3 regions of the Paenibacillus sp. FSL E2-8871 genome follow, and region 3 is predicted to be linked to each of the others. Evidence: a T-box and tRNA genes for the amino acid it is inferred to sense, from the RefSeq annotation. Region 3 holds a T-box; the other regions hold tRNA genes.
The links. A T-box is a leader RNA that pairs with one kind of tRNA and senses whether it is charged. The one in region 3 lies ahead of metG (methionine--tRNA ligase), so its partner is inferred to be a tRNA-Met.
Positions count from the first base shown of each region.

Region 1 (10,496 bases), 1.8 Mb from region 3:
AACACATAGGAGATGTAGAGGCAGACCAGGGGAACTGAAACATCTAAGTACCCTGAGGAAGAGAAAACAATAGTGATTCCGTCAGTAGCGGCGAGCGAACGCGGAACAGCCTAAACCTAAGAGCTTGCTCTTAGGGGTTGTGGGACGTCTCACATGGAGTTACAAAGGAATATGGTAGGCGAAGAGGTCTGGAAAGGCCCGCGATAGAGGTAAAAGCCCTGTAACCTAAACTGTGTTCTCTCCGAGACGGATCCCGAGTAGTGCGGGGCACGTGAAACCCCGTATGAATCCAGCAGGACCATCTGCTAAGGCTAAATACTACCTGGCGACCGATAGTGAAACAGTACCGTGAGGGAAAGGTGAAAAGCACCCCGGAAGGGGAGTGAAATAGAACCTGAAACCGTGTGCTTACAAAAAGTCAGAGCCCTATTAATGGGTGATGGCGTGCCTTTTGTAGAATGAACCGGCGAGTTACGTTTAACATGCAAGGTTAAGTCGAGAAGACGGAGCCGCAGCGAAAGCGAGTCTGAATAGGGCGAATGAGTATGTGGACGTAGACCCGAAACCGTGTGATCTACCCCTGTCCAGGGTGAAGGTGCGGTAACACGCACTGGAGGCCCGAACCCACGCATGTTGAAAAATGCGGGGATGAGGTGGGGGTAGCGGAGAAATTCCAATCGAACTCGGAGATAGCTGGTTCTCCCCGAAATAGCTTTAGGGCTAGCCTCGGTATAAGAGTAGTGGAGGTAGAGCACTGATTGGGTGCGGGGTCCGCAAGGATTACCAAGCTCAGTCAAACTCCGAATGCCATATACTTATTGCCGGGAGTCAGACAGTGAGTGCTAAGATCCATTGTCAAAAGGGAAACAGCCCAGACCATCAGCTAAGGTCCCCAAGTGTGTGTTAAGTGGGAAAGGATGTGGAGTTGCACAGACAACCAGGATGTTGGCTTAGAAGCAGCCACCATTGAAAGAGTGCGTAATAGCTCACTGGTCGAGTGACTCTGCGCCGAAAATGTAACGGGGCTAAACACACCACCGAAGCTATGGCTAGATACTATGTATCTGGGGTAGGGGAGCGTTGTATGTGGGTTGAAGGTGTACCGTAAGGAGCGCTGGACAGCATACAAGTGAGAATGCCGGTATGAGTAACGAAAAGATCAGTGAGAATCTGATCCGCCGAAAGCCCAAGGTTTCCTGAGGAAGGCTCGTCCGCTCAGGGTAAGTCGGGACCTAAGGCGAGGCCGAAAGGCGTAGTCGAAGGACAACAGTTTGAAATTACTGTACCACCGTAATCCGCTATGAGCGATGGGGTGACGCAGGAGGGTAGTGACGCGGACTGATGGATATGTCCGTCTAAGCAGTGAGGCTGATGTGTAGGCAAATCCGCACATCGTTAAGGCTGGGCTGTGATGGGGAGCGAAAATTACAGTAGCGAAGGTCATGATCTCACACTGCCAAGAAAAGCCTCTAGCCAGGAGAAGGTGCCCGTACCGCAAACCGACACAGGTAGGCGAGAAGAGAATTCTAAGGCGCGCGGAAGAACTCTCGTTAAGGAACTCGGCAAAATGACCCCGTAACTTCGGGAGAAGGGGTGCCCCGGTAGTGTGAATAGCACGAGGGGGCCGCAGTGAAAAGGCCCAAGCGACTGTTTAGCAAAAACACAGGTCTGTGCGAAGCCGCAAGGCGAAGTATACGGGCTGACGCCTGCCCGGTGCTGGAAGGTTAAGGGGAGTGGTTAGGGGTAACCCGAAGCTATGAACCGAAGCCCCAGTAAACGGCGGCCGTAACTATAACGGTCCTAAGGTAGCGAAATTCCTTGTCAGGTAAATTCTGACCCGCACGAATGGCGTAACGACTTGGGCGCTGTCTCAACGAGAGATCCGGTGAAATTTTAATACCTGTGAAGATGCAGGTTACCCGCGACAAGACGGAAAGACCCCATGGAGCTTTACTGCAGCTTGATATTGAATTTGGGTACGATCTGTACAGGATAGGTGGGAGCCGTAGAAATCGGAGCGCAAGCTTCGGTGGAGGCGCCGTTGGGATACCACCCTGATCGTATCTAGGTTCTAACCTAGTACCCTAATCGGGTACGGGGACCGTGTCAGGCGGGCAGTTTGACTGGGGCGGTCGCCTCCTAAAGAGTAACGGAGGCGTTCCAAGGTTCCCTCAGAATGGTTGGAAATCATTCGAAGAGTGCAAAGGCATAAGGGAGCTTGACTGCGAGACCTACAAGTCGAGCAGGGACGAAAGTCGGACTTAGTGATCCGGTGGTACCGCATGGAAGGGCCATCGCTCAACGGATAAAAGCTACCCTGGGGATAACAGGCTTATCTCCCCCAAGAGTCCACATCGACGGGGAGGTTTGGCACCTCGATGTCGGCTCATCGCATCCTGGGGCTGAAGTAGGTCCCAAGGGTTGGGCTGTTCGCCCATTAAAGCGGTACGCGAGCTGGGTTCAGAACGTCGTGAGACAGTTCGGTCCCTATCTGTCGTGGGCGCAGGAAATTTGAGAGGAGCTGTCCTTAGTACGAGAGGACCGGGATGGACGTACCGCTGGTGCACCAGTTGTTTCGCCAGAAGCATGGCTGGGTAGCTACGTACGGACGGGATAAGCGCTGAAAGCATCTAAGCGTGAAGCCCCCCTCAAGATGAGATTTCCCAATTAGTAAGACCCCTTGAAGACGACGAGGTAGATAGGTTGGAGGTGGAAGTGCAGTAATGCATGGAGCTGACCAATACTAATCGGTCGAGGGCTTATCCTATACTTAAGACGCAAATTCAATTCGGATTCAGTTTTCAGGCATCAAGCCTGGTATGAATATTCCCTGATAGCTCAGTTGGTAGAGCACTCGACTGTTAATCGAGTTGTCACAGGTTCGAGTCCTGTTCGGGGAGCCATATGGAGAGGTGTCCGAGTTTGGCCGAAGGAGCACGATTGGAAATCGTGTAGGCGCCACAAGCGTCTCGAGGGTTCGAATCCCTCTCTCTCCGCCACAAATTTTACTTAGTATGGCCCGTTGGTCAAGGGGTTAAGACACCTCCCTTTCACGGAGGTAACATGGGTTCGAATCCCATACGGGTCACCAAATTTTCACTTGATTTTACATAGTGGACTTTGGTACAATAACAATTGTTGTTTACGGAGGCTTAGCTCAGCTGGGAGAGCATCTGCCTTACAAGCAGAGGGTCGGGGGTTCGATCCCCTCAGCCTCCACCATATTCATTTAAGAACGACGCGGGGTGGAGCAGCCCGGTAGCTCGTCGGGCTCATAACCCGAAGGCCGCAGGTTCAAATCCTGCCCCCGCAACCAATTTTCATCAAGTAATTATATATTTTGGAACCGTGGTGTAGTTGGCCTAACATGCCTGCCTGTCACGCAGGAGATCGCGAGTTCGAATCTCGTCGGTTCCGCCATTTTCTTGGCTCGATAGCTCAGTCGGTAGAGCAGAGGACTGAAAATCCTCGTGTCGGCGGTTCGAATCCGTCTCGAGCCACCATATAGTATACAACTTAATATGCCGGTGTAGCTCAATTGGTAGAGCAACTGACTTGTAATCAGTAGGTTGGGGGTTCAAGTCCTCTCGCCGGCACCATCTTTGGGGGATTAGCGAAGTGGCCAAACGCATCAGACTGTAAATCTGCTCACGTACGTGTTCGGTGGTTCGAATCCATCATCCCCCACCATTTTTTTTAGGGGCATAGTTTAAAGGTAGAACAACGGTCTCCAAAACCGTTGGTGTGGGTTCAATTCCTGCTGCCCCTGCCAATCTTTATCTAAAGTCTTTCTCTAAAGTTTAATATGGCGGTCGTGGCGAAGGGGTTAACGCACCGGTTTGTGGATCCGGCATTCGTGGGTTCAAGTCCCATCGGTCGCCCCATTTACTTTAAGAAGAACAGCAACAATATTAGTTTAATATGGCGATTGTGGCGAAGTGGTTAACGCACCGGATTGTGGTTCCGGCATTCGTGGGTTCGAGACCCATCAGTCGCCCCTTTTATTTTAAAATGTTATTGGGGATTAGCCAAGCGGTAAGGCAACGGACTTTGACTCCGTCACGCATAGGTTCAAATCCTATATCCCCAGCCATTTTATGCGGACGTGGCTCAGCGGTAGAGCATCGCCTTGCCAAGGCGAGGGTCGCGGGTTCGATTCCCGTCGTCCGCTCCAAAGTTTTCATATGGCGCCATAGCCAAGTGGTAAGGCAAAGCTCTGCAAAAGCTTTATCCCCAGTTCAAATCTGGGTGGCGCCTCCATTAAGTTCATATGTGCCGGCGTGGCGGAATGGCAGACGCGCTCGACTCAAAATCGAGAGGGAAACCGTGGAGGTTCGAGTCCTCTCGCCGGTATATCAAAAAGGTTTGTAAAGTCGCTTGTATAAGCAACTTTACAAACCTTTTTTCTTTGTCTTTGAGCTTTTATTCTTAAGCCGTTGAATTAGAGGCGTCTCTAATCAACGGCCTTTTTGTGTGGAGTGTTATTTTATTGACTGCTTAGTCGGAATGCTCGTGGGGTGAGACCAATTTCACGTTTAAACATATTGCAGAATTGGGCGTCATTCACAAACCCAGCAGCAGCTGATACTTCAGAGATATGCATTTGGGTATGTTGCAAGAGAGACTTTGCATAATCCAGACGTTTCAATAGTAGATAGCGCAGAGGTGAAGAACCGAATCGTTCTTTAAATAAATGGCGGAAACGATCATAGCTGTATCCAGACATCTCAGAAAGTGTTGCGACCGATAGCTTATGGCGGTAATGCTCATTCATATAGTTTAGAACATATTGGACTCTGTCTTCCGTTGGTGATTGAAACCCAGAGGCGCTAAGAAGCCGTATCAGATGAACAGTGATTTCGCTCATTTGAAGGTTCAATAGTTCAGAGAATCCATCTTGTTTGCGCGTAAACTCTGCTTTCATTCGAAGCAAGATCTGTAGAACAGTATGGTCTTTATCATCTTCATATACGCCTTGCAAATTCTCCATATTTGGGTGATTTGAATGGAAGCCTACAAATAGTATAGTAGCATCCTCGCGATGATTCTCGTCATGTTTATGATTGGGTGGTATCAGCGCGAATGAAGAAGAACGAAAATGATAACTTCGCGAACCTACATTGGTAGTTCCTAAGCCGTTTAAATAATAGACTAGTTCATAACATTCATGCTGGTGTGGTGGAATATAGGTATTAACCTCATGCGCTGCATTTACAATATATAGAACACGATCCATGATGAGCCTCCAATAATTATGTTTTAGCCGAATCGTACAAAATTATGACCGAAATCATATAATTATTTTCATTAATATTTGATATGATCGTATCAAGAAATCCGAAGATTAGCAACCTGACTGGCCATCTCGTTCGGAAATTAGTCGGATTAATCGTAAAAATGATAATTTTCTCTCTATTTTCGAGTGTATTCGTTAAAATCGTTAAAATTTTGACAATGTTACATGAAATATGAGAGTTTCCATCTAAATCGTGAAATATACAACGAACTAAGAAGGAGAACCTCTCAAATTACTAACCAACTATAAATAGGGGTGGAATAGAAAAATGAAAAAGAAAGTTCTTTCTTTGTTGTTACTAGTAGTAATGGTAATGGTCACAGCCTGTGGAAATAATACGTCGAGTAATGGATCTTCCGAGAATGCAGGATCTAACGCAGCTGAAGGTGGAGAAACAGGTTCAGGGGATAAACTCAAAGTTGTACTTCTGATTCCAGGAACGCTTGGAGATAAATCTTTCTTTGACTCTGCGAATAGCGGTTTGCAAAAGGTTAAGGATGAGCTGGGTGCAGAAACAAAAGTTGTAGAAATGGGTATCGATAAAACGAAATGGGAGCCTACGTTTAACGATATCGCCGCTGAGGACTGGGATGTTATTATTTCTGGCGGATCGGAAATTACAGAGATGTTTAATGCAACGGCTGAATTATATCCTGACAAAAAGTTCATTAACTATGATACCGATATAGATGAAGCACCAGAGAATATGTACAACATGTCTTATGCAACAAATGAAGTATCTTTTCTAGCAGGTGCTGTAGCGGCGCTAGCTACACAATCGGATATGGAAAATGCTAATCCTGAGAATGTGATCGGTTTTGTAGGCGGCATGGACATTCCAGGAATTAACGCTTTCTTGGTAGGCTACATTCAGGGCGCTCAATATGTTGATCCTGATGTGAAGGTCGCTGTATCATATGCTGGCGATTTCGTTAACCCGGCTAAAGGCAAGGAGCTTTCGCTGATTCAATATAACTCCGGTGTGGACGTTATTTTTAACGTGGCTGGGGGTACAGGTCTTGGGATCTTTGATGCAGCTAAGGAGAAGAAGAAATATGCTATCGGTGTAGACTCCGATCAGGCGATGTTGCTTAACGATACAGATAGCGAAAAAGCAAACTTGATCGTTACTTCTTCTATTAAAAAGATTGATAGTGCTATTCTGGGTGCCGTGAAGAGATTACAAGACGGTACACTTGAGATGGGTAAACGTGATGTGTTGAGCTTTGTAGATGATGGTGTAGGCATTGCAGAGAATGAAATCTATAAAAATATCTTTCCTGCCGATCTTCAGGCTAAAGTTGAAGAAGTGAAGCAAAAGCTGATCAATAAAGAAATTACAGTAGATAACGCGATGGGAATGGAAACCTCTGAAGTAGAAGCCATTCGTAACGTAGTTAAGCCTTAAGTATAGCTATAAAGTGATAAACCTACAGTTGGAGATTCTTCTTTTAGAAGAATTCCAGCTGTATATTTTTGCAGACCTCCAAGTCGAAAGGCGTTGAGACCTATGAACAAAGCTCTGCTGGAAATGCGGGGAATTACCAAGGTGTATCCCAATGGTGTCGTTGCAAATAAAGACGTGCATTTTTCTTTACGTGAGGGAGAAATTCATGCGATTGCGGGCGAGAACGGCGCTGGTAAATCAACTTTAATGAAGATCATGTTCGGCATGGAAGAGCCTAGTGAAGGTGAAATCTTTATCAAGGGTGAAAAGGTGAAGCTGCAATCTGCTCAGGATGCCATTGATAGAGGGATTGGTATGGTTCACCAGCATTTTATGCTGGTCCCTTCTTTTACAGTAGCAGAGAACATGGTGCTGGGCATGGAACCTCGTAAGGGCGTCGGCATCAATTATGCAGAAGCTGTACGCATGACCGAAGAGACTGCGAAGAAATACAATCTGGCAGTGGATCCAAAAGCAAAAGTGGAGGATCTCACGGTTGGTATGAAGCAAAAGGTTGAAATTCTGAAGGCGCTGCTGCGTGGTGCAAAAATCCTCGTTCTGGATGAGCCGACCGCAGTGTTGACCCCACAGGAAACAGAGGAATTGTTCCGGGAGCTTAAGCAGTTAAGAGAGCAGGGTCATACGATTGTTTTTATTTCACACAAGTTGAAAGAAGTTAAAGCGATCTGTGACAGAATTACGATCATGCGTAGTGGACGTAGTGAAGGTGTCTTCCAAACGAAGGATGTCACGGAGCAAGAAATCTCACGCCTTATGGTGGGCAGAGACGTCGTGTTGAAATATGACAAGGAGATTCTGTCTATTGGGGAGCCGGTACTCACTGTGCAGGGCTTAGGTGTAAATGATGCACACGGCAAAGCGTTGCTAACAGATATCAACTTTGTAGTACGCGGGGGACAAATTATCGGGATTGCTGGTGTAGAAGGGAATGGGCAGACACAGCTCATTGAGGCTCTTACGGGTAGCCTAAGTGGGGTCTCAAGCCAAGGCTCTGTGCTAGTGAAGGGAAAAGATATTCGTGAATCGGATATTTTAGATATTCGTAAGCTAGGCGTTTCCTATATCCCAGAGGATCGGATGCATCAAGGGATAGCCAGTGATGCGAGCATAGCGGATAATCTGCTGTCCACTCAGTATCGTACAAAAGCTATGAATAAAGGTCCCTTTTTAAATGGATCACGAATTGCCAAGCTTGCAGTATCACTTGTAGAAGAATTTAAAGTCCGTTGTTCGGGACCTTCTCAGCCAATAGGTATGTTATCAGGTGGTAACATGCAGAAGGTTGTCGTAGCTAGAGAGTGTTCTACAGAACCGCAACTGCTTATTGCAGAGCAGCCGACACGGGGCGTGGATATAGGCGCGGCGCAGTTCATACATCAAAAGCTGTTGGAGCTGCGCTCAGACGATTGCGCTATTTTGCTAGTGTCAGCAGACTTAAATGAGATCTTGGAGATCAGCGATAGTCTACTAGTGATGTATGAAGGAAAGATTGTTGCCTTTTTCGAGGAGCCTTCCAAGGTTAGTGAAGAAGAATTAGGGCTTTATATGCTAGGGATTCATCGACAGGACGAGGAGCAAATCAGGAGGGCCGTAAATCATGTTTAAAGTAAAATATTTTGAATACATTCGAACATCGGCAGTAATCGTAATTGCACTCGCTATTGCTTTTCTGATCATCTCATTGGTCAGCAATCAGCCGGTGAAGACGATTGGGATATTCCTATTTGAGCCGCTATCCAGTAAAGGTCATATCGGTAATGTGATTGAGATGGCCATTCCGCTCATGTTCACTGGGCTAGCAGTTTCCTTGTTGTTCCGGGCAAATATGTTCAATTTGGGAGCTGAAGGGATTTTCTATTTCTCCGGTGTTGTAACTTCCGTGTTGGCTATTCATTTAACGCTGGACGGGTGGCTTCATCCGGTCGTAGCTATTGCTGCGGGTTCTATTGTTGGTGCGTTGCTCTCGGCAATACCCGGGATCCTCAAAGCCAAATGGAATGCTAATGAGCTGGTTACATCCTTGATGTTCAATAATATTTTGTTTGGAGTAGGTTTATATCTACTGAACTATCACTTACGTGATGCAAAAGCATTTGCCAATGTATCCTACAAATTCGAGAAAACGGCACTGCTGAGTAAAATGGTACCTGGCACCCGTATTCATACCGGACTTATTATCGTTATTGTGCTTATTATTGCAGCGCATTTATTCCTATACAAGACTAAATGGGGATATGAGCTGCGAATGACAGGCATCAACCGTAACTTTGCACGTTATTCAGGCATGAAGACTGCGAAGGTTATTATACTGGTTCACTTGATTGCTGGTTTTATCGCGGGAATGGGTGGTTCCGTAGAAGTGCTAGGGATGTACAATCGATTCCAATGGACATCGTTACCAGGTTATGGCTTAGATGGTGCTCTTGTAGCGATGTTAGCCAAGAATAATCCGCTATCCGTAATCGGCGCTGCATTGTTCCTTGCATATATCCGGATCGGAGCCGACATGATGGCACGTCTATCGGATGTACCTTCAGAGATGATTTCTATCATACAGGCGATTATCATTCTTCTGATTTCGGCTGAGCAATTTCTGAAGTTCTGGAAAAATCGGATGCTCTTGAAGGAGGCGAAGGAAGCGTGAACAGCTTGTTTGATGTAATTTTTACGACTGACTTTGCGTTTTCTGTTCTTCGAGTGACGACACCGATTCTATTCGCCGCATTGGGAGCGTTAATCTCTAATAGGGCTGGTATTATCAACATTGGTATGGAAGGCATCATGCTTGTTGCGGCGTTAGCCGGTGTCATTGTAAGCAGCTACACGCATAGTGCGTGGGTAGGTTTACTTGGGGCCGTGATGTCCGGAACACTGATCGCTGGAATATTAGCTTTTTTCACACTGAAATTTAAAACACATATCATTCTCGGCGGCGTAGCTATTAATATGTTCGCTTCAGGAGGAACCGTGTTTATTCTTTATCTGCTGAGTGGAGACAAGGGTTCTTCTACTTCTCTGGCGAGTAAAGTGCTACCTAGTGTAGAGATTCCTTTGCTGAAGGACATTCCGGTGCTGGGGCCTATTCTATCAGGACATCACATTTTGACGTATGTATCTATTATTGCTGTGTTTGTTGTCTACTATCTCTTAAACCGTACACCGCTTGGTCTGCGCATTCGTTCAGTGGGTGAAAATCCACATGCGGCTCAATCTGTGGGAGTAAGTGTTGTGAAAATACAGTATATGGCTTTGCTGCTTAGTGGATTTTTCGCTGGTTTGGGTGGAGCTTACATGTCGATGGGTTACCTGTCACTGTTCACTCGCGATATGATCGCTGGTCGGGGCTGGATTGCGATTGCCGCAGAGTCTATGGGGAGAAGTACGACAGTGGGTACGGCGCTGACCTCTCTATTATTTGGTACGGCAGACGCCTTGTCGAATGCGCTACAGGTCTTGAAGATTCCTGCAGAACTGATCGCGACGCTTCCTTATGTAGCAACGGTAATTGGACTAGTGATCTATGCCGTATCTGAGACACGGAAAAAGAATAAAAAACTTAAAAGCCCGCTAGTGAAATAGCGATAAGAGTAACGAGGATTTATACAACTAAGGAGTGAATGACTATGCGAACACCTATTATTATTGACTGCGATCCAGGGCATGATGACGCAATCGCTATCTTGCTTGCAATAGCAAATTCGGAGAAGCTGGATCTGCGCGGGATTACAACGG
Region 1 is NZ_JBBOBV010000001.1:3,715,732-3,726,227, reverse strand. Features, by position in the region: rRNA gene NYE25_RS16925 (23S ribosomal RNA) at 1-2,767, shown strand, start outside; tRNA gene NYE25_RS16920 (tRNA-Asn) at 2,828-2,903, shown strand; tRNA gene NYE25_RS16915 (tRNA-Ser) at 2,907-2,999, shown strand; tRNA gene NYE25_RS16910 (tRNA-Glu) at 3,017-3,091, shown strand; tRNA gene NYE25_RS16905 (tRNA-Val) at 3,147-3,222, shown strand; tRNA gene NYE25_RS16900 (tRNA-Met) at 3,240-3,316, shown strand; tRNA gene NYE25_RS16895 (tRNA-Asp) at 3,343-3,420, shown strand; tRNA gene NYE25_RS16890 (tRNA-Phe) at 3,428-3,503, shown strand; tRNA gene NYE25_RS16885 (tRNA-Thr) at 3,524-3,599, shown strand; tRNA gene NYE25_RS16880 (tRNA-Tyr) at 3,605-3,690, shown strand; tRNA gene NYE25_RS16875 (tRNA-Trp) at 3,699-3,772, shown strand; tRNA gene NYE25_RS16870 (tRNA-His) at 3,809-3,884, shown strand; tRNA gene NYE25_RS16865 (tRNA-His) at 3,925-3,997, shown strand; tRNA gene NYE25_RS16860 (tRNA-Gln) at 4,019-4,093, shown strand; tRNA gene NYE25_RS16855 (tRNA-Gly) at 4,100-4,174, shown strand; tRNA gene NYE25_RS16850 (tRNA-Cys) at 4,187-4,260, shown strand; tRNA gene NYE25_RS16845 (tRNA-Leu) at 4,275-4,353, shown strand; gene NYE25_RS16840 (AraC family transcriptional regulator) at 4,487-5,236, opposite strand; gene NYE25_RS16835 (BMP family ABC transporter substrate-binding protein) at 5,565-6,704, shown strand; gene NYE25_RS16830 (ABC transporter ATP-binding protein) at 6,807-8,369, shown strand; gene NYE25_RS16825 (ABC transporter permease) at 8,362-9,408, shown strand; gene NYE25_RS16820 (ABC transporter permease) at 9,405-10,343, shown strand; gene NYE25_RS16815 (nucleoside hydrolase) at 10,388-10,496, shown strand, end outside.
Region 1: it has a tRNA-Met gene. The T-box ahead of metG (methionine--tRNA ligase) is inferred to sense a tRNA for this amino acid. The anticodon was not compared.

Region 2 (10,496 bases), 3.7 Mb from region 3:
GGAGAATCGTCTTCTGCAATGAAGACATTCAAATCGGAAGCTAAGCTTCCACAACTCACTCGTTGCTCAGTTTTGAGAGTTTAAGCTCTCAGTAAGACTTGATCCTTGAAAACTGGATACCGAAACGAATTTGCGTTTTAGAACATCTTTTAGCAACTTGTGCAAACAAGTAAATGTTATTAGTGAGATGATTCCAAAGAGAATGTCATTGTATGATATTTTCCTGCGGAAAAATCAAGGTTAAGCTAATAAGAGCACACGGAGGATGCCTAGGCGCCAGGAGCCGACGAAGGACGTGGCGAACAACGAAACTGCCTCGGGGAGCTGTAAGCAAGCTTTGATCCGGGGGTGTCCGAATGGGGAAACCCAGCTGTGGTAATTCGCAGTTACTCATCTCTGAACACATAGGAGATGTAGAGGCAGACCAGGGGAACTGAAACATCTAAGTACCCTGAGGAAGAGAAAACAATAGTGATTCCGTCAGTAGCGGCGAGCGAACGCGGAACAGCCTAAACCTAAGAGCTTGCTCTTAGGGGTTGTGGGACGTCTCACATGGAGTTACAAAGGAATATGGTAGGTGAAGAGGTCTGGAAAGGCCCGCGATAGAGGTAAAAGCCCTGTAACCTAAACTGTGTTCTCTCCGAGACGGATCCCGAGTAGTGCGGGGCACGTGAAACCCCGTATGAATCCAGCAGGACCATCTGCTAAGGCTAAATACTACCTGGCGACCGATAGTGAAACAGTACCGTGAGGGAAAGGTGAAAAGCACCCCGGAAGGGGAGTGAAATAGAACCTGAAACCGTGTGCTTACAAAAAGTCAGAGCCCTATTAATGGGTGATGGCGTGCCTTTTGTAGAATGAACCGGCGAGTTACGTTTAACATGCAAGGTTAAGTCGAGAAGACGGAGCCGCAGCGAAAGCGAGTCTGAATAGGGCGAATGAGTATGTGGACGTAGACCCGAAACCGTGTGATCTACCCCTGTCCAGGGTGAAGGTGCGGTAACACGCACTGGAGGCCCGAACCCACGCATGTTGAAAAATGCGGGGATGAGGTGGGGGTAGCGGAGAAATTCCAATCGAACTCGGAGATAGCTGGTTCTCCCCGAAATAGCTTTAGGGCTAGCCTCGGTATAAGAGTAGTGGAGGTAGAGCACTGATTGGGTGCGGGGTCCGCAAGGATTACCAAGCTCAGTCAAACTCCGAATGCCATATACTTATTGCCGGGAGTCAGACAGTGAGTGCTAAGATCCATTGTCAAAAGGGAAACAGCCCAGACCATCAGCTAAGGTCCCCAAGTGTGTGTTAAGTGGGAAAGGATGTGGAGTTGCACAGACAACCAGGATGTTGGCTTAGAAGCAGCCACCATTGAAAGAGTGCGTAATAGCTCACTGGTCGAGTGACTCTGCGCCGAAAATGTAACGGGGCTAAACACACCACCGAAGCTATGGCTAGATACGTATGTATCTGGGGTAGGGGAGCGTTGTATGTGGGTTGAAGGTGTACCGTAAGGAGCGCTGGACAGCATACAAGTGAGAATGCCGGTATGAGTAACGAAAAGATCAGTGAGAATCTGATCCGCCGAAAGCCCAAGGTTTCCTGAGGAAGGCTCGTCCGCTCAGGGTAAGTCGGGACCTAAGGCGAGGCCGAAAGGCGTAGTCGAAGGACAACAGTTTGAAATTACTGTACCACCGTAATCCGCTATGAGCGATGGGGTGACGCAGGAGGGTAGTGACGCGGACTGATGGATATGTCCGTCTAAGCAGTGAGGCTGATGTGTAGGCAAATCCGCACATCATTAAGGCTGGGCTGTGATGGGGAGCGAAAATTACAGTAGCGAAGGTCATGATCTCACACTGCCAAGAAAAGCCTCTAGCCAGGAGAAGGTGCCCGTACCGCAAACCGACACAGGTAGGCGAGAAGAGAATTCTAAGGCGCGCGGAAGAACTCTCGTTAAGGAACTCGGCAAAATGACCCCGTAACTTCGGGAGAAGGGGTGCCCCGGTAGTGTGAATAGCACGAGGGGGCCGCAGTGAAAAGGCCCAAGCGACTGTTTAGCAAAAACACAGGTCTGTGCGAAGCCGCAAGGCGAAGTATACGGGCTGACGCCTGCCCGGTGCTGGAAGGTTAAGGGGAGTGGTTAGGGGTAACCCGAAGCTATGAACCGAAGCCCCAGTAAACGGCGGCCGTAACTATAACGGTCCTAAGGTAGCGAAATTCCTTGTCAGGTAAATTCTGACCCGCACGAATGGCGTAACGACTTGGGCGCTGTCTCAACGAGAGATCCGGTGAAATTTTAATACCTGTGAAGATGCAGGTTACCCGCGACAAGACGGAAAGACCCCATGGAGCTTTACTGCAGCTTGATATTGAATTTGGGTACGATCTGTACAGGATAGGTGGGAGCCGTAGAAATCGGAGCGCAAGCTTCGGTGGAGGCGCCGTTGGGATACCACCCTGATCGTATCTAGGTTCTAACCTAGTACCCTAATCGGGTACGGGGACCGTGTCAGGCGGGCAGTTTGACTGGGGCGGTCGCCTCCTAAAGAGTAACGGAGGCGTTCCAAGGTTCCCTCAGAATGGTTGGAAATCATTCGAAGAGTGCAAAGGCATAAGGGAGCTTGACTGCGAGACCTACAAGTCGAGCAGGGACGAAAGTCGGACTTAGTGATCCGGTGGTACCGCATGGAAGGGCCATCGCTCAACGGATAAAAGCTACCCTGGGGATAACAGGCTTATCTCCCCCAAGAGTCCACATCGACGGGGAGGTTTGGCACCTCGATGTCGGCTCATCGCATCCTGGGGCTGAAGTAGGTCCCAAGGGTTGGGCTGTTCGCCCATTAAAGCGGTACGCGAGCTGGGTTCAGAACGTCGTGAGACAGTTCGGTCCCTATCTGTCGTGGGCGCAGGAAATTTGAGAGGAGCTGTCCTTAGTACGAGAGGACCGGGATGGACGTACCGCTGGTGCACCAGTTGTTTCGCCAGAAGCATGGCTGGGTAGCTACGTACGGACGGGATAAGCGCTGAAAGCATCTAAGCGTGAAGCCCCCCTCAAGATGAGATTTCCCAATTAGTAAGACCCCTTGAAGACGACGAGGTAGATAGGTTGGAGGTGGAAGTGCAGTAATGCATGGAGCTGACCAATACTAATCGGTCGAGGGCTTATCCTATACTTAGAACGCAAATTCAATTCGGATTCAGTTTTCAGGCATCAAGCCTGAGCATTTACGATGTAAATGCCCGTTTGGTGGCGATAGCGGAGGGGTTCCACACGTACCCATACCGAACACGACCGTTAAGCCCTCCAGCGCCGATGGTACTTGGACCGAAGGGTCCTGGGAGAGTAGGACGTCGCCAAGCGGACAACCACATTACCCGTGGTATTTTTTTTGCCCTTAATATTGATGTGTCTTAAAAAGGGCCTTTAGCTCAGCTGGTTAGAGCGCACCCCTGATAAGGGTGAGGTCGGTGGTTCGAGTCCACTAAGGCCCACCATATTCCCTGATAGCTCAGTTGGTAGAGCACTCGACTGTTAATCGAGTTGTCACAGGTTCGAGTCCTGTTCGGGGAGCCATTTATGGAGAGGTGTCCGAGTTTGGCCGAAGGAGCACGATTGGAAATCGTGTAGGCGCCACAAGCGTCTCGAGGGTTCGAATCCCTCTCTCTCCGCCATGAATTTACTTCCCTGTTAGGGATGAGAAGCCTTGGTGGTTCGTTGGAACATAAGATTAGCATGGCCCGTTGGTCAAGGGGTTAAGACACCTCCCTTTCACGGAGGTAACATGGGTTCGAATCCCATACGGGTCATAACATGGAGGCTTAGCTCAGCTGGGAGAGCATCTGCCTTACAAGCAGAGGGTCGGGGGTTCGATCCCCTCAGCCTCCACCATATTCATTTAAGAACGACGCGGGGTGGAGCAGCCCGGTAGCTCGTCGGGCTCATAACCCGAAGGCCGCAGGTTCAAATCCTGCCCCCGCAACCAAATTTTCCTTAAGCATGATGTTTTGGGACTAGCTGGTTTAGTGTGAATGAATAGTATATAATTATTAAATGACGCGGGGTGGAGCAGCCCGGTAGCTCGTCGGGCTCATAACCCGAAGGCCGCAGGTTCAAATCCTGCCCCCGCAACCAATTTACTCTTATGCATTATGTCTATGGAACCGTGGTGTAGTTGGCCTAACATGCCTGCCTGTCACGCAGGAGATCGCGAGTTCGAATCTCGTCGGTTCCGCCATTTAGTTAATTATTGTTGGGGATTAGCCAAGCGGTAAGGCAACGGACTTTGACTCCGTCATGCATAGGTTCAAATCCTATATCCCCAGCCATTTATGAGAGCCATTAGCTCAGTTGGTAGAGCACCTGACTTTTAATCAGGGTGTCGAAGGTTCGAGTCCTTCATGGCTCACCATTATTTTTAAAGTGTGCGCGTGTGGCGGAATGGCAGACGCACCAGACTTAGGATCTGGCGTTTCACGACGTGGGGGTTCAAGTCCCTTCACGCGCACCATATTTTGCGGAAGTGGCTCAGCGGTAGAGCATCGCCTTGCCAAGGCGAGGGTCGCGGGTTCGATTCCCGTCTTCCGCTCCATAATTTTTGCGCCCTTAGCTCAGCTGGATAGAGCGTTTGACTACGAATCAAAAGGCCGGGAGTTCGAATCTCTCAGGGCGCGCCATTTTTATTACTAAGTAATTACATGTTTTGACGGGATGTAGCTCAGCTTGGTAGAGCACCTGGTTTGGGACCAGGGGGTCGCATGTTCAAATCGTGTCATCCCGATTTTATACCTTTGCGGGTGTAGTTCAATGGTAGAACTTCAGCCTTCCAAGCTGATAGCGTGGGTTCGATTCCCATCACCCGCTTATAATTAAGAAACATCTGTCTATTATAGGCAGGTGTTTTTTTGTATAGTTACATTCATATGGATACAATAGAACTTAGGGCTTTTAGTTGAGGAGGTAGCAATGTTTGAATTTGAAGCTAAATTAGTGCGACCTGATGCAAGTGGGAGCTGGACTTATCTTAACGTCCCTTTTGATGCCGAACAAATATTTGAAACAAAGTCCAGAATACAGGTAAAAGGAAGTGTAAATGGAATCCCCTATAGAGGAACGCTTATGCCCCATGGAAACGGAAAGCATTTTATGGTGGTAAAGAAAGAACTACGGGATCTAGCCAAAGCTCAACCCGGTGATATTGTGCATGTGACGATGGAGCAAGATCATCAATTACGGGAGGTAGAAGCCCCAGAGGATTTCCTTGATGCGTTGAGTAGCCATGAGCAGGCAGAAGCTTATTATAACGGTCTGGCTTATTCTTATCAGAAGGAATATGTATCTTGGATCGAAGCGGCGAAAAGACCTGAGACCAGAGCATCTCGTATCGAAAAATCAGTCAGTAAACTGGGTGAAGGATTGAGGCTCAAATAAAAGTATGAAGTGTGCTTAGCAGGCTGAATAGATTAACAGCGTCCTCTTCCATAAGATTGGAAAGGGACGCTGTTAATGTTGGTGATATATGCGAGTGGGCTTAAATAAGAACGGCTACCTCACCACAATTCACAAACTTAATACTTTCGATTTTTACTGATAACTCACCTGAAGGAATAGCTAGCTGACATGTACTGCCGATCTGAGCTAACAGCAACTGCATGCCAATAGGCGAGAACATTGAAATCTTGTTATCATTGGGTTCTGCCTGGTTTGGAAATACGATGGTGTAGGTATCTGTAGTATTGTCGTCTAAGTAGCGTAGCTGAAGCTGACTTCCAATCAATACGAGTGAATTCAATTCTTCACCATTAAAACGGGAAAGTAATTGTTCCAGCTCGGAGCAATAATGGGACAACAGCGTTTCAGCATTACTTCTTTGTTTGCTTCGTTCCGGGAAATACTGATTTAGAAATGCGATTTTTTCCTCATCAAAATAAATAAGCTGCTGGACCAGTTGTGTCCTTGAGCCTTCATAAATTAGACTATGGTTCATAGTAGATTTCACCCCCTCTAAGTAGCACATTCTTTGCAAATTTGTTATGACGCGTTGCCATATTAAAATCCCCCCTATACAAATAGAGGTCCCCTAGAGGGAACCTTCTGATCAGTATAACAGCTTCTATATGTAAATCCAATCCATTTTGCAAAGGCAATAAATTCTTACTAAATATTGTATTTAAAACGTTTGACTATTGTATAGTTGGGTGCTATGATAGGCTGATGTTATAGGCATTTCGTAGAAAACTGCGGAATGCCTATACTATATTTCGAAGATAATTTTACATTAAATGTTACCAGGGGAGTGATACGCCATGTACATTTCGTTGAGTTCACCTATAGAATCTAGACATAAAAAGTAACTATAATTTATTAAAGGAGAGATCAGGATGATTCAAGTAAAAGAGTTTGTAGATGCTGATAATTCGTATGCTGAGAATAAGGCTAATGAGTTCTTGGCAGGGCTGCGTGAGGAACAGGTTGTGAATATCTGTTACGGTTCGGTAGTTAAATCTTCACGTGATGGGGCAGAGCATCAAAGAAGCAGTATACTGGTCGTGTATAAGACAAATGAAGGGCAATAACTGGAATACTTTTTTTTCGTGCTTATCTGTTGTCTCCACGCTATGCATTGTGATCGTTCTTATATATTATATGTTTTAGCTTTTCTTATGAAAAAAGAGGACCTTTCCCATTTACGGGTAAAGGTCCTCTTTGATTGTATAAGTGCAATTACAGTCTTATATTCCGTCTGGAACGGATAATCCTAAGCTGGATGCAACACGCTGTCCCAATTCCGGATCAGCTTTATAGAAATGAACAATTTGACGAAGTTTAATATCGTTACTTTCAACTGGTGTCATAGCGCCTACGATATTTTGAACAAGACGGGTACGTTCTTCTTCACTCATCAGGCGATACAAGTCACCAGGTTGTGTATAATGGTCATCACTATTGTAGGAGACACTTTCGGCATTTCCAGATACTTCGAAAGGTGATGTTTTGTACTGTGGTGCTTCTTTAGGTCCACCTAAGCTGTTAGGTTCGTAATAGGCACCGGATCCGCCATTGTTGCCGAGTGCCATGCCACCGTCACGTTGATAGTTCTTCACTTCTACTTTTGGACGGTTGATAGGCAGGCTGTTATGGTTAGGACCTACACGGTGACGATGAGCATCGCCGTAAGCAAACAGTCGACCCTGTAGCAATTTATCAGGAGAAGCTTCAATACCAGGGACGAACGAGCCAGGAGAGAACGTAACTTGCTCTACTTCCGCGAAGTAATTCTCTGGATTACGATCCAGTACCATGCGGCCTACCTCAATTAATGGATAATCTTTTTGCGACCATACTTTGGTTACATCGAATGGATCAAAGCGGTAAGTGTTCGCATCTTCGATCGGCATAATCTGCACGTAGAGCTTCCACGCTGGGAAATCTCCTTTATCAATAGCATTGAACAAGTCTTCTGTATGATAATCTGGGTTCTCCCCAGCTATTTTGGCGGCAAGATCTGGAGCAAGGTTCTTAATGCCTTGTTCTGTTTTGAAATGATATTTCACCCAGACAGCATTGCCTTCGGCATTTACCCACTTGAAGGTGTGGCTTCCGAACCCGTGCATATGTCTTAGCGTAGCTGGAATTCCGCGATCTGACATCAAAATCGTAACCTGATGTAGAGATTCCGGCGATAAAGACCAGAAGTCCCAAACCGCATTAGGGTTCTTTAAGTGTGTCTGTGGATCACGCTTCTGTGTATGAATAAAGTCGGGGAACTTGATTGCATCACGAACGAAGAATACAGGTGTATTGTTACCTACGAGATCATAGTTTCCTTCTTCGGTATAGAACTTCACAGCAAAACCACGTGGGTCTCTTACAGTATCAGCAGAACCTAGCTCCCCAGCTACCGTTGAGAAACGGATGAACAGTGGGGTACGCTTGCCTACCTCAGATAAAAAATTAGCTTTTGTATATTGAGTTAAATCCTGAGTGACCTCAAAATACCCATGAGCGCCAGCACCCTTAGCATGAACGACACGTTCAGGAACACGTTCTCTGTTAAAGTGGGCTAATTTTTCAAGCAGATGGACATCTTGCAGCAAAGTAGGACCACGATCACCGGCTGTCATTGAATTTTGATTGTCGCCTACTGGAGCACCCCAGCTGGTCGTAAGATTATTATTATTGGAGCTCATTAATAGAATCACCTCGTAAGATTTGATTTTAGATTTAGTATAAGTTCTATATTAATGTTTTTTGGGGAAAATGCAACACTTTTTGAATAATTGACACATTACAGTATGTGGTAATCGTCGTCCCATTCAGATATATATGATAGATAGAGTGATTAATTACTAAGCAGAGTTAAAAAAGAAACAGCGCACCTCTACCATCACTGGAGGGTGCGCTGTTCTATTTTGATATAGGAATATCCGTTTTCTGTACTTAGTTTTTAATGTACATTCTGTTATAGTATTCATCCAGCATTCTTTTGGTGGCAAATTCGGTGCGAGTGGTTTCGATACTCTTCTTCATCATTTGTACCCACTGTTCACGATTCTCATAATAGGTTGGGAGTACTCGATTCAATAGGGTGTCGTATAGCGCATCACTATCATGCTTATCCAGAACCTCGAAGTCAGTAGTCTCGAAGCCGTCTCCGATCTGCCAGCCATTCTCGCCATCTATACAGGCTTCCGGCCACCAGCCATCTAGAATAGAGCAGTTCAATACGCCGTTCATGGCTGCCTTCATCCCGGAGGTACCACTTGCTTCCAATGGTCTACGCGGATTGTTGAGCCAAATATCAGAACCGCGTGTCAGCTGTGCGCCGATAGTCATATCGTAATTCTCCAAGAAGACAACACTCTTCGGATATTTTTTCATCATCGCCACTAAATTGCTGACGATTTTTTTGCCGTTATCATCGAGTGGATGAGCTTTGCCAGAGAAGACAATTTGTATTTTGCCGGACTCCAGATAAGGCTCAATAATTTCTGGCTGCGAGAAGATCAGGTCACTGCGTTTATAAGGAGCGGCTCTGCGTGAGAAGCCAATGAGTAGATTGTCAGCATTTAGACTAATGCCGGACCGTTCTTTGATGAAATTAATCAGTTCACCCTTAATTTCTTTATGCACTGCCCATAAATCGCCATTTTGTTCATAGGCTTGTGTCATTCTTTCATCTACCCAGGTAGGGGTATGAATGGCATTAGTAATGCCAATGATGTCCGATCTTCCGGCAACCTCTTTCCACATCTTATTGGCTGTATCCGCATGAAGCTGAGCCACTGCATTGGAAATACGGGAGAGTCGCAGACCGGCAACCGTCATGTTGAACGGCTCACCACCGATACGCTCCATCTGGTCGCGGGTTAAGCCATTGAATGCACTCATATACTCTAAGCGGTCGAGCGGATGGGTTTCGTTGCCTTCTTTTATCGGCGTATGTGTAGTGAACACAACCTCTTCCCGAGTAGCTTTCCAAGCTTCCTCAAAGGTGCTGCCTCCGGACATCTTCTCACGAATGAGCTCGATGGCTGCTAAGGCTGCATGGCCTTCATTGAAATGATAGACATCAATCGGAATGCCGAGAGCACGCATAGCTTTTACTCCGCCGATCCCGAGTACGATCTCTTGAGCGATCCGTTCCTCACCGAACCAGCCGTACAATTGTCCAGTAATCCAAGCATCATTATTCTCGGGGATATCCGTATCCAGTAAATACAACGTGCTGTTGCCAAAATAATCAATCTTCCATACTTTGCACACCACATCGGTCTTTCTGACTTTTACGGTTACCTTCACCCCTGTATCTTCAAGAAAATCATAAACATAATTGTGATAGGAGTCGTATGGATTACCGTTCGCATCAATTTTTTGATCCGTATAACCTTGTTTCCACTTCAGCCCGATAGGGATGATAGGAGCATTGATGTCTTTAGCTCCCTTAATGTAGTCTCCGGCGAGAATTCCAAGCCCTCCGGCATACATTTTAAAATCGGAATGTAACCCGTACTCCATACTGAAATAAGCTACTGATGGTAATTTTTGTTCGTTCACTTGATAAGCCTCCTAATCGCGGATTAGATTGAATTGCAGTAAAGCTGCTGGCATTATCTACGATGCAAACGTTTGCTCAAAAAACAGTCATCAATCGTTGTGGAAGCGATTGCACCATCATTCTAGCACACTTTATCTACAAAAGCATAACGTCAATTTGGTGAAAATAGCCAATTAGGGGCAAAATCAACGGAAGTGATTGATAAAGTGAAGGGAAGACCCTAAGATAAAGAGATTGAAGAAATAATTATTGGTGGTGTTTAAGTTGGGTATAGTTGTGATTGGAAGCTTAAATATGGATATGGTAGTACGTACGAACCGGGCACCGAATGCAGGAGAAACGCTTATGGGACAAGCATTTGCTCTATCTCCCGGTGGAAAAGGAGCGAATCAAGCCGTTGCCGCAGCACGTCTGGGTGCTGAGGTTAGTATGATCGGCAGCGTC
Region 2 is NZ_JBBOBV010000001.1:5,564,329-5,574,824, forward strand. Features, by position in the region: rRNA gene NYE25_RS25015 (23S ribosomal RNA) at 239-3,167, shown strand; rRNA gene rrf (5S ribosomal RNA) at 3,241-3,357, shown strand; tRNA gene NYE25_RS25025 (tRNA-Ile) at 3,416-3,492, shown strand; tRNA gene NYE25_RS25030 (tRNA-Asn) at 3,496-3,571, shown strand; tRNA gene NYE25_RS25035 (tRNA-Ser) at 3,577-3,669, shown strand; tRNA gene NYE25_RS25040 (tRNA-Glu) at 3,733-3,804, shown strand; tRNA gene NYE25_RS25045 (tRNA-Val) at 3,811-3,886, shown strand; tRNA gene NYE25_RS25050 (tRNA-Met) at 3,904-3,980, shown strand; tRNA gene NYE25_RS25055 (tRNA-Met) at 4,053-4,129, shown strand; tRNA gene NYE25_RS25060 (tRNA-Asp) at 4,155-4,232, shown strand; tRNA gene NYE25_RS25065 (tRNA-Gln) at 4,249-4,323, shown strand; tRNA gene NYE25_RS25070 (tRNA-Lys) at 4,331-4,406, shown strand; tRNA gene NYE25_RS25075 (tRNA-Leu) at 4,422-4,505, shown strand; tRNA gene NYE25_RS25080 (tRNA-Gly) at 4,512-4,586, shown strand; tRNA gene NYE25_RS25085 (tRNA-Arg) at 4,595-4,671, shown strand; tRNA gene NYE25_RS25090 (tRNA-Pro) at 4,702-4,775, shown strand; tRNA gene NYE25_RS25095 (tRNA-Gly) at 4,788-4,858, shown strand; gene NYE25_RS25100 (YdeI/OmpD-associated family protein) at 4,961-5,425, shown strand; gene NYE25_RS25105 (GreA/GreB family elongation factor) at 5,526-5,981, opposite strand; gene NYE25_RS25110 (sporulation protein Cse60) at 6,376-6,570, shown strand; gene katA (catalase KatA) at 6,727-8,184, opposite strand; gene glgP (alpha-glucan family phosphorylase) at 8,435-10,051, opposite strand; gene rbsK (ribokinase) at 10,329-10,496, shown strand, end outside.
Region 2: it has a tRNA-Met gene. The T-box ahead of metG (methionine--tRNA ligase) is inferred to sense a tRNA for this amino acid. The anticodon was not compared.

Region 3 (10,496 bases):
CTCGTTGGGTGAAATTGTCCATTAACTTCCCACACTGCGGTTCCTTGCTCCATATATACAAACTCATAAGCATCTTCGTGCACGTGATTTGTCAAAGGCATGGCTCTACTGAAATGGTCGTATCCCAGAAGGATCAGATCTTTAACATGGGCTGCAGGACCCTCTTCCCAATCGATTAAATATACCCAGCGTTCACTCTTTATAGCGTCTGTCATCGTATACACGCTGCCTCTCTTTTGATCACATTAGCTTACTCCGAATCGTATATTTGCTCATTTATGTTTCTGATCCTATTAGATACAAATTGAAAAGTCAAATGATATAAATTGTTTTAAACTGAAAGCGTAAACACGAATAAGGAGTGATAAACGTGCCACACAGCACACCACAGATCCATGTTGTTTTCAAGACACATTTAGATATCGGATATACCGATCTCGCTAAACATGTTACTGATCGTTATATGAAACTATTTTTCCCAAGTGCGATCACAACAGCACAGTACTTTGATGAACATCCTGATCAAGGTTCTTTTATTTGGACAACGGGTTCTTGGTTAATTCATCACTTACTCAAACATGGAACAACCGAGGAGAAACAGCAAGTAGAGGAAGCTATTGCAAAAGGCTATTTAAGATGGCATGGCCTCCCTTTCACGACCTATACCGAATTATACGATGCCGAGCTTCTAGATTACGGTATTCAAATGGCCACACGTCTTGACCAACGCTTTGGTATCCACACCATTGCAGCCAAAATGACGGATGTCCCTGGTCATACACGTGCGCTGATTACACATATGGCCAAGGCGGGTATGAAGTATCTTCATTTAGGTGTAAACCCATCAAGCCATGTTCCTCATGTTCCTGAGATGTTTTTGTGGAGAAATCCAGATGGTTCTGAAATCGTCGTTCAATATAGTAAAGATTATGGAACAACCTTCGAAACAGAAGGCTTGAATGATGTTTTATACTTTGCTCATACGCATGATAATCATGGTCCTTCCACCGTTGAACAAATTAAAGCGGAATTCACTCAACTTCGTGAGGCCTATCCACATGCGGATATCAGAGCATCCACGTTGGATCAATATGCGGAGAAGGTATGGGCCATTCGTGATACGTTACCGATCGTCGAAGAAGAGATTGGGGATAGCTGGATCCATGGATCTTCGACTGATCCCTACAAATTAGCTTGTTATCGTGAACTACTTCGCTTAAAGAGTAAATGGCTACTAGTAGGATCTCTTGCTGCAGCCGACGAGGAATATCACAACTTCTGCGATGAATTAATTATGATTCCTGAGCATACTTGGGGTGTAGATATTAAGCGTTATCTGGCAGATTACATTCATTATGATAAGGAAGATTTTCAGCAAGCACGAGCTCGAGACAAGGTTGATGTGAACTTAAACCCACTTGAATATCGTTTTTACGAAAAAAATTCACGCGCTGAAATGATCGAGATGTTCGGCGTAGAAGCCGTGGAGAAGCTTAGTGCCCGCTCATTTAGTCTCATGGAGCAGTCTTGGCAAGAGCAACGGGAATATTTAGAAAATGCCGTATCTACTCTGGGCGTAAAACGTCAGATCGAAGCACGAGCTGCTCTAGCCGCATTACGACCGGTTCGTCCACAGATTGCTAATGCGGATGCGACAATCCTGTACACGGATCAATCCTATACTTTAGGAGACTTTGAGGTCGTGTTTGAGGATAACGGTTCTATTATCAGTTTGCTAGACCAACGTAATCGAGAGTGGGCTGGGCCGAACAACCCGATCGGATTATTCTCATATGAGACTTTCTCCCAAGCGGATTATGATCGTTGGTACCGTGAATATCACGTGCGATGGAAAAATACGCATGTATGGGCAACCGGAGATTTCGGGAAACCAGGTATGGATCTGACGAAAGAATGGATAATGCATACCGTGACGAAGCCCAAACTATTATCCTTGCAAGCATTATGTGGAGAAGAACAGGATGTTGTCCTTGCTACGTTAAAGATGCCTAGAGCAGCTAGTGAAGGAATGGGTGCTCCACGAGAGTTGACCATCGAATATATATTTAAGAAGCACACTGCTACCGTAGAATGTAAGCTTCAATGGTTCCATAAGGATGCATATCGCCTCCCAGAAGCAGCATGGATGAGCTTCAATCCGATCGTCAATAATCCAAATCAATGGAAGCTTGATAAAATCGGACAACTCACTTCCCCACTAGACGTTGTTAAAGGGGGAAATCGCAATCTGCATGCGGTAGATCAGGGCATGTATTATGCGGCAGCGGACGGTCAAGTGGATATCACGACATTAGATGCCGCGCTCGTATCTCCTGGAGAACCACGGCTTGTGCAATTTGATCATACATTTGCTTCACTTACTGGAGGAATGCATGTCAATTTACACAACAATGTCTGGGGTACAAATTTCCAGGCTTGGTACGAAGAAGATGCGTTATTCCGCTTCAAGCTGAAATTCCAATCTCATCTTTAATCATAAAATACCTGAGAGGAGCTTTACAATGAACACCCACAAACCATGGAAAATTTACGTCATTCAACATTCCCATACGGATGTTGGCTATACAGAACGTCAAGAGAAAATCCGGCAGTATCATGTCAATTACATTCGGCAAGCGTTACAAATTGTACGTGACATCGAAAGCGGTGCTCGCCTAGATTGGAAGGGCTACAAATGGGTATGCGAAACGTTCTGGCCTGTTGAATCCTTCCTCTTAAAAGCGACACCAACAGAAAAAGAAGAATTCGCGCAAGCGGTACAAAAAGGCTATATCGGTCTATCTGGAACCTATCTCAATTTCGGCGAGCAATTAAATCAAGAGATGCTCTCCGTCATGATTCAACGGATTACTGACTATGGTCAATCGATTCAATTCCCCGTACGTTCTGCTATGACTGCAGACATCACTGGCTTTGGTTGGGGATATAGTCAAGTCTTGGCCGATGCTGGTATCGAGAATTTAATAACCTGTATTCATACACATCACTCCATGTTTCCATTATGGAAGAAACAAATTCCATTCTGGTGGGAAACACCAAAAGGTGATCGAATTCTAACGTGGAGTGGCGAGCATTATATGTTCGGAAATGACCTCGGCTTGATTCCTGGTATAGGAGGTTCCTATACGATTCGTGATGAGCATGACGTGCGAAAAGGCGTGTCCTTGGAAGTCGCTGAAGCGCGGTTTGATCGATATTTAGAGCAATTAGTTGAAGATGGCTATACCTTCCCGTTAGTACCTGTCATGGTATCTGGGCTCCCTACAGATAATGGCTCACCGAATGCCGCATTAATGGATTTTGTAAACCATTGGAATGCGTTGCATGGTGATCGGATCTTGATTCAACCAGCGACACTGGATGATTTCTTTACAGATTTAAGAGCATATGCGAACGAGCATCCGGATGAGATCGAGACTTTTCGAGGAGATTGGCCGGATTGGTGGACAGATGGCTCAGCTACTACTCCGATGCATGTTCAGATCTTCCGAGAGGCGCAACGCGTGTACACGAAAGTGAAGCAATTAGATCCTACCCGTGAGATTGTTGACCAAGTGCGGCTTGAGGCGATTGAATACGAGTTGGCTTTATTTGCTGAACATACATGGGGATACCATTCCTCTGTGACAGAACCTTGGAACCCATTCGTACAAGAGCTGGGCTGTCGTAAAGAAGCTTATGCCGCAAATGCGAGTTCACTTGCCCATACCGCATTATACGATATCCTTGAGGCACAAGGAGATGCACTATTAGGACCAGATCGTCCTATGAAATTTGAATTGTATAACCCAAGTGAATTTATACAAACCGATTATGCCCAGTTAATTATGGAGGGCTGGTACATTACAGAGCTGAAAAATGGCTTTGAAGTGATCGATGAAGTGACTGGAACCGTCTACGAAGCTCAAATGGTGACGGGACACCGCGGGGTCGTCATTACAATTCCAGTAACTTTGCAGCCTAATCAAAAGGTACAATTGACGATTAAGGCAATCGAAGAGCATCCGCCCGTAACAGCATATCGAACAGATTATGTTGGATCCGATCGCATGCTGGATATTATTCCTCCGGTTCCACCGAAGCTACATGTGACGCCTAAATTTATCGAGTCACCTTTCGTTCGAATCGAATGGGAACTCGGGGCAGGGATTACGAAGTGGTTTGACAAGAGCAGTCAACAAGATTTACTGCGGTCTGATCGTAATCACAATGCATTCTCCCCTGTCTACAACGTAACAGAAGCACCTAATGAATTTGGCATGTATGATGTACGCCGTAAGATGGGACGTAATCGTAGAGGCGCTGATGCAATAACCTCTGTCGGAGCATTAGTTGATGTCAATATCGTTGAAAAGGGTGCCCTTTATGGAAAAGTTCAATTGACCTATCGCGTGAATGGTTGCAGTCACTATTCCTTACTCGTCACCGTATACGGTGATCGCGCACGTGCTGATGTAGCCGTACGCATGCATAAGGAAAGTGTATGGGATCCAGAAAATGTGTACATTTCACTTCCGTTTGGGAGTGCTTCCGCTGCTGGGCAAGATGCGCTGTGGATAGAAAAGACAGGCGCAGCCTTACGTCCACGAATTGATCAATTGCCTGGATCCTTAGCAGATTTCTATTGTGTCGATGAAGGTGTAGCTTTTGTCCGTGACACACGTGGTGTTGCCATTGCGATGCCAGATACACCTCTCATCCAACTCGGCTCCTTAGACTATGAGGATCGACTATTGAGCGGACACCCTGGACTCGCGCATGATCCAGCCCATCTCTACTCATGGCCCATGAATAATTATTGGGAAACGAACTTTAAGGCGACACTAGGTGGATTCTATGAATTCCGTTACTACATCGCTTGGGGGGATGAGCTTAATACGTCAGAAGTAGCATTAGAGGCTTGTAAGAGTATGAACGCGGGTATCCTTGCATGGAGAACAAGTAAGTAAGAGAATAATCATATTATCAGTTAGACGAATCACAAAGTCTTCCTCGAGAAGTACGGATTGAATAAGATTTGGAAGCATTTTAGACTTTCACATGAGGTCGCCTCTTTCTGTTACAGAGTCATTTGATGGTACAAATGATTCCACAAAAAAAGGCGTCCTTTTTGCTATGCTGTGATGTAATTTATTGGTTAATCAGCAGGGATGTTTTTATATAAATGTTCATTCTTTAGTAACCTCTGTAGAAAATAATAAATCTATTAAATCTCTTGCGTATACCCAACGTTAACTCTTAGTCCACCTGAGAAGTCAGGATAGAGAGAATCAGCCCATTCATAGACTTCTCGGGTAGAGTCCAATATTTTATTTGATTCCTTGTAATGCTCATTAATCCATTCGATATCCATTCGGAAACCTCCTCTTTTTGGAGTTCGTGAAAGGGTTAAGGATCCTGCCCGGAGCTTGTCTTAACCATTCCTATTTATTGACTTTTTGTTGTTCTAATCTTTGCTCTTCTTCTTTAATTTGACTTATATCAATTCGTTCAAACAACAATTGCAAATCAGTTACCTGTTGATAAGGGGGACCCGAGCGGGGCTTCCAATTCGGTAGTTCAAGCGATAAGAATCCCCTGATCTTCTCACAAGAAAACGGTAGAAACGGATGCAGCAAATTCGCCAAATTAGCTATAATCTGCACGCATGTATATATTGTAGAACCACAGGACTCCTGATCTTCTTTTACCTGAATCCAAGGTTTTTGCCGATCAAAATACTGATTTGCCTTACGTACATAAAAGAAAATATACTCGAGCGCATCCTTCAAATCTCCCGCTTCAATTAGGCGTCCTGACTCCAGATACAAGAGGTCAATGTTGTCGCTCCACCCCTTATCTAACTTTCCACTTGGCACGATCCCTTCATAAAACTTCTCTACAAAAGCCAATGAGCGATTCACAAAGTTACCAAATGCTCCAAGCAGCTCACCATTATGACTATAAATAAACTCTCTCCAGGAAAAATCCGTATCCCGCTTCTCAGGCCCGTTGGCAATTAAGAAATAACGAATAGAGTCAGGATGATACCGCTCTAGAATATCAGGTACCCAGACTGCCCAATTACGGCTAGTGGAGAACTTCTGCCCTTCAAGGGTTAAATATTCGCTGGATATAATCCGATCCGGTAAATGTAGTTCTCTTGCTCCTAATAAGACGGCTGGCCATATCAGGGTGTGAAAAGGAATATTATCTTTACCATGGACATAATAAGCGGTGATGTCCTCTTGTTCCTCTGACCAAAAATCCTCCCAGCTCCGCCCAGACTGTGCAGCCCACTGCTTACTGGCTGATAAATAACCACTTACCGCCTCAATCCAAACATAAATCTTCTTGTCTTCAAATCCAGCTATAGGAACATCTACACCCCAAGATAAGTCTCTTGTTACCGCGCGGTCCTGCAGTTCTTCTTTTAAATAACGTTTGGTCAGTTTTATAGCGTTTTCTCTCCAAAATTGTGCTTCCTCTACATATTCCGTTAATTCAGATTGAAATTTAGATAAGCTAAGATAAAAATGTTCTGTCGGTCGTTCTGTCGGTGTATTCCCACATAATTTACAGACTCTGTCCAATAAATCGGCAGGGTCTAGAATCGTAGAACAATAATCGCATTGATCTCCACGCGCCCGCTGGCCACATACTGGACAAGTCCCTTCCACGTATCTGTCTGGCAAAAATCGCTGATCCGCCTCACAGTAACATTGCGCAATGTTTTTTTTATATAAATGACCATTCTCTAGTAGCTTCGCAAACAACTCTTGCACGACCTTATGATGCTGCTGTTGATCCGTTCGAGTATAAAGATCATAACTAAATCCCAGCTGTTCAAAACACTTCAAAAACTCTTCGTGGTATCGACTTGCAAAAGCTTTGGGTGTGATCCCTTCATTAGCAGCCTGAACTGCTACAGGTGTGCCATGACAATCGCTGCCTGACACATATAAAACGTTATCCCCCTTGCTGCGATAATAGCGTGCCAGCACATCCCCAGGCAACACACTTGATAATCTTCCAAGATGTAAAGATCCATTCGCATACGGCCAAGCACCACCAATAAACACATTACTCATTAACCTTCTCCTCCTTTTTTTAGACAACAAAAAAACTCCCATCCACAAAGGACGAGAGTTCTACTCACGTGTTACCACCTAATTTTATAAATGCCTCATGACATTTACCTCTTCAGGTACGACGTTAATAAACGTTTATACCCTAGCACTATAACGGATGCAGGTTCCGGCGCAGCCTACAACCCAAAAGGTTTCGATGCGCAGCTCTGAGACCATATTCCCAAGGTTTTTCTTTACTCCTTTTCAGCGACCGGAGCTCTCTGTAGAAAGAATTGCCGTGGTACTCTTTCTCTTCTTTGCCTTTAAATATTCAAGTTACTGGAAATGATACTTAATTTTCTGTTTATTGTCAATATGAAACATCAAGCTCACTGTAACTTTTTCAATTAATTTTCGTCTTTTATATAAATAAGTTACAAGGAGGAGGTCCTTCAATGAAAAAAGTAATCTTACTTATACTCCCTGTTCTTTTACTAGCAGGGGTATGGGGTTGTTCCGATAATAAGGTTAATTCTGTTCCCAAAAGTGAACCCTATACTTCCGAAAAAGCCATCAGTAGAGGGGATATTGTTTCTTTTGAAAAAGTGTACAACCTCGATAAATTTGAGCAATTTATAACTAATCTCTCCAGCAAAAAAGCAGACAATATACGAGTTACAAGTTACACAGATGAGGGCGATCCCATATTTAAGGATTTGAAGTTTGATGGCAATGTAATTAGTTATAGCTACGATACTTCTAATGATGCATTCGGTGGAAGTAACACAGGAGTTAGAACCGATACCTGCTCCGAAGTGACGAGTAAAAAAAACACACAAGGTGAAATAATCTATTCGATCAGCGGTTGCACAAATAATGACTCTGAAATCGATTACTACCTTTTCCGCACAAAAAAAGCCACCCAATCGTAATACGATAGGATGGCTTTTCTAATATCTATTTCATGATTTTGCAAATATCATTGGTGAATTGAACAGGATCACTAACCTGTAGACCTTCGATCAACAGTGCTTGGTTGTATAGCAGGTTCGTGTATAAACCGAGCTTCTCTTTATCGTTCTCAGCTGCTGCTTTCAAAGACTGGAAGACTTCGTGATGGATGTTGATTTCGAGTACCTTATCCGCTTGAACCTCTTGCCCATTCGGCATCGATTTCAGGATTTTTTCCATCTCGATTGTCAGTTCACCTTCAGCAGAGAGGCATACCGGATGAGTCTTCAAACGTTTGGAAGCTTTAACATTCTTCACTTTGCCGGACAAAATGTCCTTCATCGCTTCAAAAAGCTCCTTGTTTTCGTTCTCTTCCGCTTCCGTTGGCTTGTCCGCTTCGTCTGCTTCGATACCCAGATCACCACTGGATACGGATTTAAATTCTTTTTCTTTATAAGACATGATCATCTTGATCGCAAATTCATCAATATCATCAGTGAAGTAGAGAATTTCATACCCTTTATCCGATACAAGCTCGGTTTGCGGGAGCTTTTCGATTCTGTCGATCGACTCTCCGGATGCATAGTAGATATACTTCTGATCTTCTGGCATTCTTGATACATATTCGTCCAGTGTTACCAGCTTCTTCTCCTTGGAGGAATAGAACATCAGCAAATCTTGAAGTGTATCTTTGTGCATTCCATAATCGTTGTACACACCAAACTTAAGCTGTCTGCCAAAAGCATTATAGAACTGCTCATATTTCTCTCTTTCATCCTTCAGCAAGCTTTGCAGTTGACTCTTCACTTTATTCTTAATGTTCTTAGCGATCAGAGTCAGCTGACGGTCATGCTGGAGCATTTCTCTGGAGATGTTTAGCGAAAGATCCTCTGAATCTACCATACCTTTTACAAAGCTAAAATAGTCAGGCAGCAGATCCGCACATTTGTTCATGATCAATACACCATTGGAATAAAGCTCAAGACCTTTTTCATATTCCTTTGTGTAATAATCAAATGGTGTATTTTCTGGGATAAACAAGATCGCATTATACACTACAGCACCATCAGCACTGATATGAATATGTTTAAGCGGCTTATCGAAGCCGTAACGTTTCTCTGCATAGAAGTTATCATAATCTTCTGTAGTCAGCTCGTTTTTGTTCTTCCGCCAGATTGGCACCATACTGTTCACGGTTTGTTCTTGAACAACTTCCTCGAACTCGTTCTCTGTGCCTTCTTTTGCCTTCTGCTCCTTCACGTCCATTTTAATTGGGAAACGAATGAAGTCAGAATATTTTTTAATGATGGATTTCAGGCGATACTCTTCCAAATATTCATCGTATTGATCTTCTTCGGTATTCTCTTTAATCTTCAAAATCACTTCAGTACCTACAGAATCCTTCTCGACAGGCTCGATAGTATAGCCATCAGCGCCCTTAGACTCCCATTTAAAGGCCTCGTCGCTACCAAGCGCCTTACTGATCACAATTACGTCATCTGCTACCATAAACGCAGCATAGAAGCCAACACCGAACTGTCCGATGATATTGTGACCATCTTTGGCTTCGTTCTCTTTCTTAAATGCAAGAGATCCGCTCTTCGCGATTGTTCCTAAGTTATTCTCTAGCTCTTCTTGCGTCATCCCGATACCTGTATCGGAGATCGTCAAAGTTCTGTTCGCCTTATCGGCAGTCACTTTAATATAATAATCTTCTTTATTGAAGACCAGGCTTTCATCAGCTAATGCTTTGTAATAGATCTTATCAATTGCATCACTTGCATTGGAAATCAACTCGCGAAGAAAAATTTCCCGTTGTGTATAAATGGAGTTAATCATCATTTCCAGCAATCTTTTCGATTCGGCTTTAAACTCTTTTTTGGCCATGAATAAGTAAATCTCCTTTCAAAATAACATCTTGTCCAACATTTCGTAATTAGCACTCTTGTTAGATGAGTGCTAATTCTTCTTTTTATATAACATAAACTGATTTTGAATGTCAATATTTACAGCAACTTTCTTTAAAGAATACTATCTTTTGCATACAAATTTAAGATTTTATTGATCACTAATGACCCACTTGCGCGTAGACTGATTCTATGTTTTAAATAGACTAGATACACAAATTCCAAATAAAGGGTTATCATTATCAGACCTAGGAGGAATTCGAATGAATAAACAAGCGCAGTCCATTGTAAATTCTTCAGCAACAAGTCCCATTAAGAATTTGATTGGCAGTGTATTTATCCCCGTACACGATATTGAAAAAGCCCGTAGCTGGTATTGCCAAGTCCTAGGACTCCATGAAGCAAATCATCCGATTATGAACGGTCATTTATGCCCGTTAACTATGCAAGGAAGCACTGAGATCATTCTGGACACCATGCCCATGTGGGGAGGTTTAGAGCCTGAAGGGGCTCCTCCAATTACAACACCTGCTTTTATGCTTATAACCGATGATTTGCAAGCCTCTTT
Region 3 is NZ_JBBOBV010000001.1:1,898,929-1,909,424, forward strand. Features, by position in the region: gene NYE25_RS08745 (AraC family transcriptional regulator) at 1-215, opposite strand, end outside; gene NYE25_RS08750 (DUF5054 domain-containing protein) at 371-2,494, shown strand; gene NYE25_RS08755 (glycoside hydrolase family 38 N-terminal domain-containing protein) at 2,523-4,970, shown strand; gene NYE25_RS08760 (hypothetical protein) at 5,228-5,374, opposite strand; gene metG (methionine--tRNA ligase) at 5,445-7,091, opposite strand; T-box leader at 7,136-7,397, opposite strand; gene NYE25_RS08770 (DUF4362 domain-containing protein) at 7,526-8,002, shown strand; gene htpG (molecular chaperone HtpG) at 8,028-9,908, opposite strand; gene NYE25_RS08780 (VOC family protein) at 10,192-10,496, shown strand, end outside.